Regions from separate parts of the Lentzea sp. genome, predicted to be linked through region 2. Evidence: riboswitches for the same ligand, from Rfam matches in the RefSeq annotation. Region 2 holds a riboswitch; the other holds the start of a gene.
What was found. Region 2 has a riboswitch for glycine ahead of gcvP (aminomethyl-transferring glycine dehydrogenase). Riboswitches for the same ligand answer to the same signal wherever they lie in the genome.
Positions count from the first base shown of each region.

Region 1: linked by a shared signal. The riboswitch ahead of gcvT (glycine cleavage system aminomethyltransferase GcvT) and the one ahead of gcvP (aminomethyl-transferring glycine dehydrogenase) in region 2 are both predicted to bind glycine.

Region 1 is NZ_DASVFL010000106.1:47,873-53,140, reverse strand. It holds gene VF330_RS13460 (acyl-CoA dehydrogenase family protein) at 1-122, shown strand, start outside; gene VF330_RS13455 (CaiB/BaiF CoA-transferase family protein) at 119-1,255, shown strand; gene VF330_RS13450 (hypothetical protein) at 1,591-1,770, shown strand; gene VF330_RS13445 (helix-turn-helix transcriptional regulator) at 1,935-2,429, shown strand; gene VF330_RS13440 (hypothetical protein) at 2,601-2,984, shown strand; gene VF330_RS13435 (DUF3817 domain-containing protein) at 2,999-3,301, shown strand; glycine riboswitch at 3,347-3,452, shown strand; glycine riboswitch at 3,454-3,541, shown strand; gene gcvT (glycine cleavage system aminomethyltransferase GcvT) at 3,641-4,735, shown strand; gene glyA (serine hydroxymethyltransferase) at 4,749-5,268, shown strand, end outside.
Region 2 is NZ_DASVFL010000372.1:34,365-39,632, reverse strand. It holds gene VF330_RS39390 (MerR family transcriptional regulator) at 1-247, shown strand, start outside; gene VF330_RS39385 (Clp protease N-terminal domain-containing protein) at 361-1,311, shown strand; glycine riboswitch at 1,368-1,463, shown strand; gene gcvP (aminomethyl-transferring glycine dehydrogenase) at 1,617-4,508, shown strand; gene VF330_RS39375 (hypothetical protein) at 4,555-4,737, opposite strand; gene VF330_RS39370 (class I SAM-dependent methyltransferase) at 4,750-5,268, opposite strand, start outside.

The sequences.
Region 1 (5,268 bases), on a different contig from region 2:
TCGGCGGCTACGGCTACATGACCGAGTACCCGATCGCGCGTGCCTGGTCCGACGCCCGCGTGCAGCGGATCTACGGGGGCACGAACGAGATCATGAAGGAAATCATCGCGAGGTCCCTGTGACTTCTTCCGGGAGCGGTCCTCTCGCAGGTCTGAAGGTCGTCGAGCTCGCGGGCCTCGCGCCCGCGCCGTTCGCCTGCATGGTGCTCGCCGACCTCGGCGCCGACGTGGTCCAGGTGCACAAGCCGGGGAGCCGCTCGACGGTCTCCGGCGACTTCCTGGGCCGCAACCGGCGCTCGATCGCGGTCGACACCCGCAGGCCCGAGGGCTCGGAGCTGGTCCTGCGGCTGGTCGAACGCTCGGACGTGCTGGTGGAGGGCTTCCGGCCGGGTGTCACCGAACGGCTGGGCATCGGCCCGGCGCAGTGCCTGGCCCGCAATCCGCGCCTCGTCTACGGGCGCATGACCGGGTGGGGCCAGGACGGGCCGCTGGCCGACCGGGCCGGGCACGACATCAACTACATCGCCGTCGCGGGCGCGCTGGAGCCGCTCGGACGGGCCGGCGGACCGCCGTCGTTCCCGATCAACCTGCTCGGCGACTTCGGCGGGGGAGGGCTGCTGCTGGCCCTCGGCGTGCTCGCGGCGCTGTATGAACGGGAACGCTCCGGACGTGGTCAGGTCGTGGACGCGGCCATGGTCGACGGCGCCGCGCTGCTGACGACGTTCCTGCACGGGATGAAGTCCGCGGGCATGTGGTCCGGCGGGCGCGGCGAGAACATGCTCGACGGCGGCGTGCCGTTCTACGACGTCTACGAGGCCGCGGACGGCCGGTTCGTGGCCGTGGGCGCGCTGGAGGAGAAGTTCTACGCCGACCTCGTGCGCGTGCTGGGCCTGGAGGACGCGCCCTCGCGCAACGACCCGGCGCAATGGCCCGAGCTGCGGGAACGCATCGCGGCGGCGGTGAAGACCAAGACGCGGGACGAGTGGGCGGACCTCGCGCGGGACACGGACGCCTGCCTGGCGCCGGTGCTGGCCCCGGACGAGGCGGCGCGGCACCCGCACAACGCGGCGCGCGACACGTTCGTGGACGTCTCCGGCGCGGTGCACCCGGCGCCGGCCCCCCGGTTCGACCGCACGCCCACCGCGGTTCCGACCCCTCCGGTCGAGACCGGGGCGAACACCGGGGAAGTGCTCGCGGACATGGGTGTGGCGGAGGACGAAATTATGGAACTGCGTCGGTCCGGAGTAATTGGATGAATGGTCGGTGGCGCATTTATTGCGCCACGACGGCGTGACTGAGCGTGATGCCGGAGGTTCGGCATCCGGGTGAGGCCCGGTGCACCAGTCTTCGTCCAAGCTGTGGGATGCGAGGGAGTCCGTGTTCACCTCGTGCCCAGGACATCGGCGCTGCGCAGAGACCTCTTTAGCCGCCATTCGGGTGACATCGGGCGCAGTGCAGGCGTGTGCCGCTGGTGGAACCTCGCCCCGGTTGGGCGTGGTCGTTGTTCATCGCACGGGTGAATGAGGGAGCATATCGGGTGACACGGCGGTCCGCCGCCTCAGCTGTGAGCGACATGGACGGAGAGGTACCTGTGAACCTCAAGAAGGTGCTAGTGCTGGCGGGCGTCGCGCTGGTGCTGTTCCTCCTGATCACCCAGCCCGAGCAGTCCGCCTCGGCGGTCCAGCAGGTCCTCGGCTGGCTGCGGCAGGGCGCGGAGTCGATCATCACGTTCATCAGGAGCCTGTTCGGCGCGGCGACCCCGATCCGCTAGTGACGCACGGTCACGTACGACCGTTCGCGTTGAGCCGGACGGGTGGAATGCGGCCAATCACGCACTGGTAACGGGTGTTCTGAGGATTCAGGGTCTGGTGATTGTCAGACCTACCGAATACCTTCCGCTGCAATGGCCGATCCCCGACCGACGAGGAGGCATGGATGGTCGAGGACTCCGGGGTCCACGAGCTCTTGAAGCAGTGGGCGGCTGAACGGTCTGATGACGCAGAGATGCAGGAGGTGAACCGGATCAAGAACGCGTGGCTCGCTGAGGCTCCCCCCTCGGCGCCAGGCATCCCCGTGCAGCGGGGTGCCGCACGGAGCGGGTCGCGTGGCTTGGTCAAGGTCGACTCGGCGGATCCGGCCTACGTGGCCGCGATGCGCAAGCGGGCGCCGGAGGCACCCGAGGCGTTGCTCGCCGCCGCAGCGAGCTACTGGCAGCTCGTCGGTGACGTCAGCGAGGCCGAGCAGTGGTGGGACGCGGGCATCAGCCCGTTGGACCAGCGCGCGCTCGACTACCGCGCTGCCGGCCTGACTCCTGCCGACCTCGGGAGGCGCCTGGGACCGATGACGGTTCTCCAGCACCTTCGTCGTGGCTCCGCCGCGGCCTGGTGCGTCGCACGTCTGCAGAGGCAGCGCCGGGACGGCGTGGCGTAGGAAGGAACGGGGGCTCCACGATCGGGGCCCCATGTTCGCGGAACGCGCTCACCGAGATCGTTCCGCGTGTTTTTGAGGGGGCCAAGCCCCCACGCCCCAGCCGGGGGCGAGCCCCCGGACCCCCACAGGGTGGCCTCCATCAGGAGGCCTCACCCAAGTAGTGTGGAGGTCGTGCGCGGCCTCCTTACTCCCCAACGCTTGTTGATCGCGTTCGCCTGTCTGGCGGCGCTGGTCCTGTGTTGCGGGCTCGCGTACTGGCAGTGGCAGCGCTTCGAGTCCGCCAGCGGCACGTTCCAGAACCTCGGGTACGTGCTCCAGTGGCCGCTCTTCGGCCTCTTCCCCCTCTTCATGGTGTGGCGGTTCCGCCGCCTGGCGCGCCAGAACCGTGACGGGGCTCTCTCCGCACCGGAGCCGGTTGCACCCGCTCCCCGGCCGGTGACTACCGTTGACGCCGTCAAACCCGCGCCTGTCGAGCACTTCGACGACGACGAAGACGCGGAGCTCGCGGCCTACAACCGCATGCTCGCGGACCTCAACGCGCGGGACGGTCGTTGAGCGAAGGCGGGCAGATGAAGGGTGCGTTGACCCGGTTCCGGGTCATGGCTTACGTGGTCGGTGTCTTCCTGCTGCTCCTGGTCGTGGCGATGGTGCTCAAGTACGCCGCGGACATGGGCGGGGCGATGAAGGTCGTGGGCCCGATCCACGGCTTCCTCTACGCCATCTACCTGGTGCTTTCCGTCGACCTCGCGCTGAAGCTGCGCTGGTCCATCAAGGGCACCGCACTCGTGCTGCTCGCCGGGACGATCCCGTTCCTGTCGTTCTGGGCGGAGCGCAAAGTGGTCGAGAAGACCGCGCAGGGCGTGCCGTTGTGACGTTTGGCCTGCTAGCGTCTGGGGCTGACAACTGAACACGGCCGTCGATGTCGCGCGGGAGAGTCCCCCTGTCCCCGATCTGCCGGACAGCGGGCACCGAAGGAGCAACTCCTCCCCGGAATCTCTCAGGTACCCCTACCGCACGACGAAGGCAACTCTGGAAAGCAGGCCCATCGGCCTCGCCCACGGTGCAAGTCGCGTTCCGCGCGGCGAAGCTCTCAGGCTCATGACAGAGGGGGAGGCTCTCTCAGACGAGGAGTCTCCGATGGACCGTGTCATTCTTCTGCTGCCTCAGCCGGCCACGTCCGGCTCTTCGGCGCACCCTGGAGGAGCGTTCTGATGTCCCGCCTCACGCCTCTGAACGCCGAGCACGAGCAGCTCGGCGCGATGTTCACCGACTTCGCGGGCTGGCGGATGCCGCTGCGCTACTCGAGCGAGCTCGCGGAGCACCACGCGGTGCGCACGTCCGCGGGCCTGTTCGACCTCACGCACATGGGTGAGATCGTCCTGACCGGACCGCAGGCCGGCGAGGCGCTCGACTTCGCGCTGGTCGGCCACATCTCCGCGCTCGCCGTCGGCAAGGCGCGCTACACGATGATCACGCAGGCCGACGGCGGCGTGGTCGACGACCTCATCGTCTACCGCCTGGGCGACGAGGAGTTCATGGTCGTCGCGAACGCCTCCAACGCCGCGGTGGTCGCGGACGCCCTGGTCGAGCGCGCGGCCGGGTTCGACACCGTCGTGACGGACTCCTCGACGGACTACGCGCTGATCGCGATCCAGGGCCCGAAGTCCGTCGAGATCCTGTCGGGCCTGACCGACACCGACCTGTCGACGGTCAAGTACTACGCCTCGTACCCGTCGACCGTCGCGGGCGTCCCCGCCCTGCTGGCCCGCACCGGCTACACCGGTGAAGAGGGCTTCGAGCTCTTCGTGGCGCCCGCCGACGCGTCCGCCGTGTGGGCGGCGCTGCTGTCCGCGGGCGAGGCGCACGAGCTCAAGCCGTGCGGGCTCGGCTGCCGCGACACGTTGCGCCTCGAGGCCGGGATGCCGTTGTACGGCAACGAGCTGACGACGTCGCTGACGCCCTACCACGCCGGCCTGGGCCGGGTCGTGAAGCTCGACAAGCCGGGCGACTTCGTGGGCCGCGACGCGTTGGCGAAGGTCTCGGAGTCCGGTGTGGACTCGGTCCTGGTCGGCCTGAAGACCCCCGAGCGCCGCGCGCCGCGCCACGGCTACGCGGTGCTCAACGGTGACGAGGTCGTGGGCGAGGTGACGTCGGGCGCGTTGTCCCCGACCCTCGGCTACTCCGTCGCCATGGCCTACGTGTCCCGCGCGAGCTCCGAGCCGGGCACCCCTCTGCTGGTGGACGTCCGCGGCAAGAAGCAGCCGGTCGAGGTCGTCGCACTTCCGTTCTACAAGCGCGCCAAGTAGGGAGATCTTCCAGATGTCCGAGCAGTTCAACGCCTCCCTCGCGGAGTACGACCCCGAGGTCGCCGAGGCCGTTGCCGCCGAGCTGGCGCGCCAGCAGGGCACCCTCGAGATGATCGCCTCCGAGAACTTCACGCCCGTCTCGGTCCTGCAGGCCCAGGGTTCGGTGCTGACCAACAAGTACGCCGAGGGCTACCCCGGCCGCCGCTACTACGGCGGCTGCGAGCACGTGGACGTCGTCGAACGCCTGGCCATCGAGCGCATCAAGGCGCTCTTCGGCGCCGGCTTCGCCAACGTCCAGCCGCACTCGGGCGCGCAGGCCAACGCGGCCGCGATGTTCGCCCTGCTGCAGCCCGGCGACACGATCCTCGGGCTCGACCTGGCGCACGGCGGCCACCTGACCCACGGCATGCGGATCAACTTCTCCGGCAAGCTGTACAACGTCGTGCCGTACCACGTCGCCGACTCCGACGGCCTGGTCGACATGGCCGAGGTCGAGCGCCTGGCCACCGAGCACCGCCCGAAGCTGATCGTCG
Region 2 (5,268 bases):
CCAGGACCTGGCGAAGATCACGCTCTTCTCCGACGGCACGACCGTCTACGAGTGCACGTCGCCGGAAGAGGTCGTCGACCTGCTGCAGGGCGGCCAGGGCGTGTTCGGCATCGCGGTGAGCGGTGCGATGCGCGAGATCAGCGGGACCATCCACGAGTTCCCGGCCGAGCGCGCGGACGGCGTCGAGATCGCGCCGCTGACCGAGGACGAGCTGACCCGCCGCCGTCGCGAACGCGCGACGGGCTGACCTTCCCCGGACCGGTTGCCCGCTGACCGGCCCGATCTCCGTGGCCGACCGGCCGTCCCGGGTGGCCGGTCGGCAGAGGCGCACCACCCCCGCCGCTGCCTAGCGTTGCCGGCATGACCCCCACTCCTTCCCCGCAGGTCGTGAAAGTGCTGGCCGCGGCCGTGCAGCGGGCGTTCCGGCTGGAGTTCGGCTTCGTCGGCACCGAGAACCTGCTGATCGCGCTCACCGACACGATCGGTCCCGGCCGCAAGCTGGACGTCCGGTCGCTGCGGGCGCAGGCGATGGCACGGGGGACCGGGCACTGGGCCGGTGGCGACGGCGGTCCCGCCGAGTCGGGACCGGATGTCACGGCGTTGCTGCGCGCCGCCCACCACCACGCACGCGTCGAGACCGAGTTGCCCGCCAGCAGCGCGCTGGACGCCTGTCTCCGCGCGGCGCTCGGCCGGGCCGGCGACGGCGTGCTGACCACGACCCACCTGTCGCTCGCGTTGCTGGCGCTGGACTTCGGCCGCGTCGCGGACCTGCTGGTCGTGCGGCGCGTCGACGTCGAGGCGGTGGCCGCGGCCGTGCGGAAGGCGGCGGAGCCGGAGGAGGCGCCCGCGGTGTGGCTGCTGCGCAAGGCGGGCGCGCTGGAGGGCGAGTCCGGCGGCGGGTACGTGCGCTGGCTGACGAAGCTCGTCGTGCGCGGCCAGGGACTGGGCGGGCCGGTGCTCACCGCGGTGCGCACCGAGGCCGAACGGCTCGCCGTCGCCGGGAAGCGGCCCGTCTCGTCCCGCGACCTGGTGGCCGCCGTGCTGACGCTCGACCACCAGCTGACCGCCGCGGGCCGCAGGCTCCGGCCGGAACTGGAGTCGGGTGGCGCGCGGGCCCTGCGCGAGGCGGGCGTGGACGAGAAGGCACTGCCCGCCGGCGGGTCCGTGGACCGCGCGGTGGAGCGGGCGAAGCTCGTCGCGGCACGGCGCGGGGACGACGTCGTGGGCACCCGGCACCTGCTCGTGGCGCTGCGCGACGACCCGGAGGACCCGGTCGCGGAGGCCCTGAGCGGTCTCGGCGCTGAGACGTAGGTCGCGTCCGTGGGGACTGGCGGGGCTGCCTGCGGGTATCCTTCACGGGTAGTCGCTGAACTCAGGCGGGAGAGTCCGGGTCTCGAACCCGGCGCCGAAGGAGCAAGTCCCTCCCCGGGAACCTCTCAGGCACCCAGGACCGCCCGAGCGAGACGCCTCTGGAAAGTGGACCCCCGCACCGGGGTCCCGCCGACGGTGAAAGCCCGTTCTCGCGACGGGTGAACCTCTCAGGCGCCCTTGAAGGGTACGGACAGAGCGGGGAGGGCACCAGGACACGTGTGCCCTCAGGCCCCCGGAGGCGTTTGATGACGCAGGACCGCATCCCGCTCGCCGCTCTCGAGCACGGCACCCCGTTCGCCGACCGCCACGTCGGTCCGCGCCCCGCCGAGCTCGCGCGCATCCTCGACGTCATCGGTGTCGGGTCGCTGGAGGAGCTGGCGCAGCACGCGGTTCCCCCGTCGATCCACGAGCGCGACCTCGTGCTGGACCTGCCCGCCCCGGCCACCGAGACCGAGGCGCTGGCGGAGCTGCGCGCCCTCGCGGCGCAGAACCGGCCGATGACGCAGATGATCGGTCTGGGCTACTACGACACCGTGACGCCGGGCGTGATCCTGCGCAACGTCCTCGAGTCGCCCGCCTGGTACACCGCCTACACGCCGTACCAGCCGGAGATCTCGCAGGGCCGCCTCGAGGCGCTGCTGAACTTCCAGACGATGGTCGGCGACCTGACGGGCCTACCGGTCGCGAACGCGTCCATGCTGGACGAGTCGACCGCCGCCGCCGAGGCCATGACGCTGGTGCGCCGCGCCGGCAAGTCCAAGTCGGACAAGTTCGTCATCGACGCCGACACGCTGCCGCAGACGCTCGCCGTCATCGAGACGCGCGCCGAGCCGCTCGGCATCGAGATCGTCGTCGCCGACCTGTCGCAGGGCATCGAGGGCCTGGGCCTCGGCGGTGACTTCTTCGGCGTGCTGCTGTCCTACCCCGGCGCGTCCGGTGTGGTGCGCGACCAGAAGGCGCTCATCGAGGAGATCCACGCCGCCGGTGCGCAGGCCGTGGTCGTCGCCGACCTGCTGGCGCTGACGCTGCTGCGCGCGCCGGGCGAGATCGGCGCGGACGTCGTCGTCGGCACCACGCAGCGCTTCGGCGTCCCGATCGGCTTCGGCGGCCCGCACGCCGGCTACATGGCCGTCCGGTCCGGTCTGGAGCGCCAGCTGCCCGGCCGTCTCGTCGGCGTCTCCGTCGACTCGGACGGCTCGCTGGCCTACCGCCTCGCGCTCCAGACGCGCGAGCAGCACATCCGCCGCGAGAAGGCCACGTCGAACATCTGCACCGCGCAGGTGCTGCTGGCCGTGATCGCGTCCATGTACGCCGTCTACCACGGCCCCGAGGGTCTGCGCGCCATCGCGACCCGCGTGCACCGCATGGCCACCGTGCTCGCCACGGGTCTGTGCGAGGCGAACCTGGACGTCGTGCACGGCGAGTTCTTCGACACCGTCGAGGTCCGCGTTCCCGGCGAGGCCGCCGCGGTCGTCGAGAAGGCCCGCGCGGCCGGCATCAACCTCCGCAAGGTCGACGACGACGTCGTGGCGATCGCCTGCGACGAGAAGACCACCCGCGCGCACCTCGTCGCCGTCTGGGAGGCCTTCGGCGTCACCGGTGCCGACGTGGACGCGATCGACGCGGACACCGCCGACGGCATCCCGGCCGACCTGCGCCGCACCTCCGATTACCTGACCCACCCGGTCTTCCACGCGCACCGCTCCGAGACGGCGCTGCTGCGCTACCTGCGCGCGCTGTCCGACAAGGACGTCGCGCTCGACCGCAGCATGATCCCGCTCGGCTCCTGCACGATGAAGCTGAACGCCACCGCGGAGATGGAGCCCGTGACGTGGCCGGAGTTCTCCGGCCTGCACCCGTTCGCGCCCGTCGAGGACGCCGCCGGTCTGCTGAGGATCGTGTCGGACCTGGAGGCCTGGCTCGCCGAGGTCACCGGCTACGACGCCGTGTCGCTGCAGCCCAACGCCGGCTCGCAGGGTGAGTTCGCCGGTCTGCTGGCGATCCGCGCCTACCACCGCGCCAACGGCAACGCCGACCGCGACGTCTGCCTGATCCCGTCGTCCGCCCACGGCACCAACGCCGCGTCCGCCGTCATGGCCGGCATGCGCGTCGTCGTCGTGAAGTGCGACGACAAGGGCAACATCGACATGGGCCACCTGCGCACCACGGTCGCGGAGCACGCCGACGACCTGGCCGCGATCATGATCACCTACCCGTCGACCCACGGCGTGTACGAGGACACCGTCCGCGAGGTCTGCGGCCTGGTCCACGACGCGGGCGGCCAGGTGTACGTCGACGGCGCGAACCTCAACGCGCTGATCGGCCTGGCCCGCTACGGCAAGTTCGGCGCGGACGTCTCGCACCTGAACCTGCACAAGACGTTCTGCATCCCGCACGGCGGCGGTGGTCCCGGCGTCGGCCCGATCGGCGTGAAGTCCCACCTCGCCCCGTTCCTGCCCAACCACCCGCTGCAGCCGACGGCGGGACCGGCCACCGGCGTCGGCCCGATCTCGGGCGCCCCGTGGGGGTCCGCGTCGATCCTGCCGATCTCGTGGGCGTACGTGCGCATGATGGGCGGCGACGGCCTGCGCCGCGCGACCCTCACCGCCGTGGCCGCCGCGAACTACGTGGCCCGCCGCCTGGACGAGCACTACCCGGTCCTCTACACCGGCGAGGGCGGCTTCGTCGCCCACGAGTGCATCCTCGACCTGCGCCCGCTCACCAAGGCCACCGGCGTGACGGTGGACGACGTGGCGAAGCGCCTCGCGGACTACGGCCTGCACGCCCCGACGATGTCGTTCCCGGTCGCCGGCACGCTGATGGTCGAGCCGACCGAGTCCGAGGACCTAGCCGAGATCGACAGGTTCATCGACGCCATGATCGCCATCCGGCGCGAGATCGACCGCGTCGGCGCCGGCGAGTGGCCGGTGGAGGACAACCCGCTGCGCAACGCCCCGCACACCGCGGCCAGCGTGACCGTGGGCGAGTGGAACCACCCGTACACCCGCGAGGAGGCCGTGTACCCGGCCGGTACCGGTGCTCCGAAGATCTGGCCGCCGGTCCGCCGCATCGACGGCGCGAAGGGCGACCGCAACCTGGTCTGCTCCTGCCCGCCGCTCGAGGCGTACAGCAGCTGATCCGGCACGGGGGAGAAGGGGCGCACTCGGGGGTGCGCCCCTTCTCTCATCTCGCGACGGGGCAGGCCTCGTCACCGCAGTTCTCGTCGGCGCCGATGCCCGGCTTGGTCACGTCGTGCTCGAACGCGAGGTGGAAGCAGTCGGGGTGCATCCGCTCGAACAGCTCGAAGTCCTCGGTCTCCAGCTCGACCGTCTCACCGCACCGCTGACAGACCTGTTCCTCTGACACCGGCAGATGGTCTCACCCGCGCCGCGCGAACAGGACCGCGCCGTCGCCGTCCTCGCCGAGCAGCCACCGCGCCTCGACGACGAACCCGGCCTCGCGCAGCCACCGCGCCACGCGCTCCGGCGGTCGCAGGTGGACGTGCACCTTCATCGGATGTCCGCCATAGCCCTGGGTCTTGAGGTTCGTGCGGTCGCCGACGTGGAAGCCGAGCTGCAGCACCCCGCCGGGCCGCAACGCGTCCCGGAAGTGCCCGAACACGGCGGGTACCTCGTCGTCCGGCACGTGGATCAGCGACCACCACGACAGGATCCCGCCCACGGAGTCGTGCAACGGCTCGGTCATCGACCCCACCTCGAACCGCAGTCCCGGGTGGGTCGCGCGGGCCAGCGCGACCATCGCGGGGGAGAGGTCGATCCCGAACGCGTCGACCCCGAGCCCGTGCAGGCGGGCCGTGACGTCGCCGGGACCGCAGCCGACGTCCGCGACCGGTCCGCTGACCTCCTCGGCGAACAACCGCAGCGCCGCCCGCAGGTG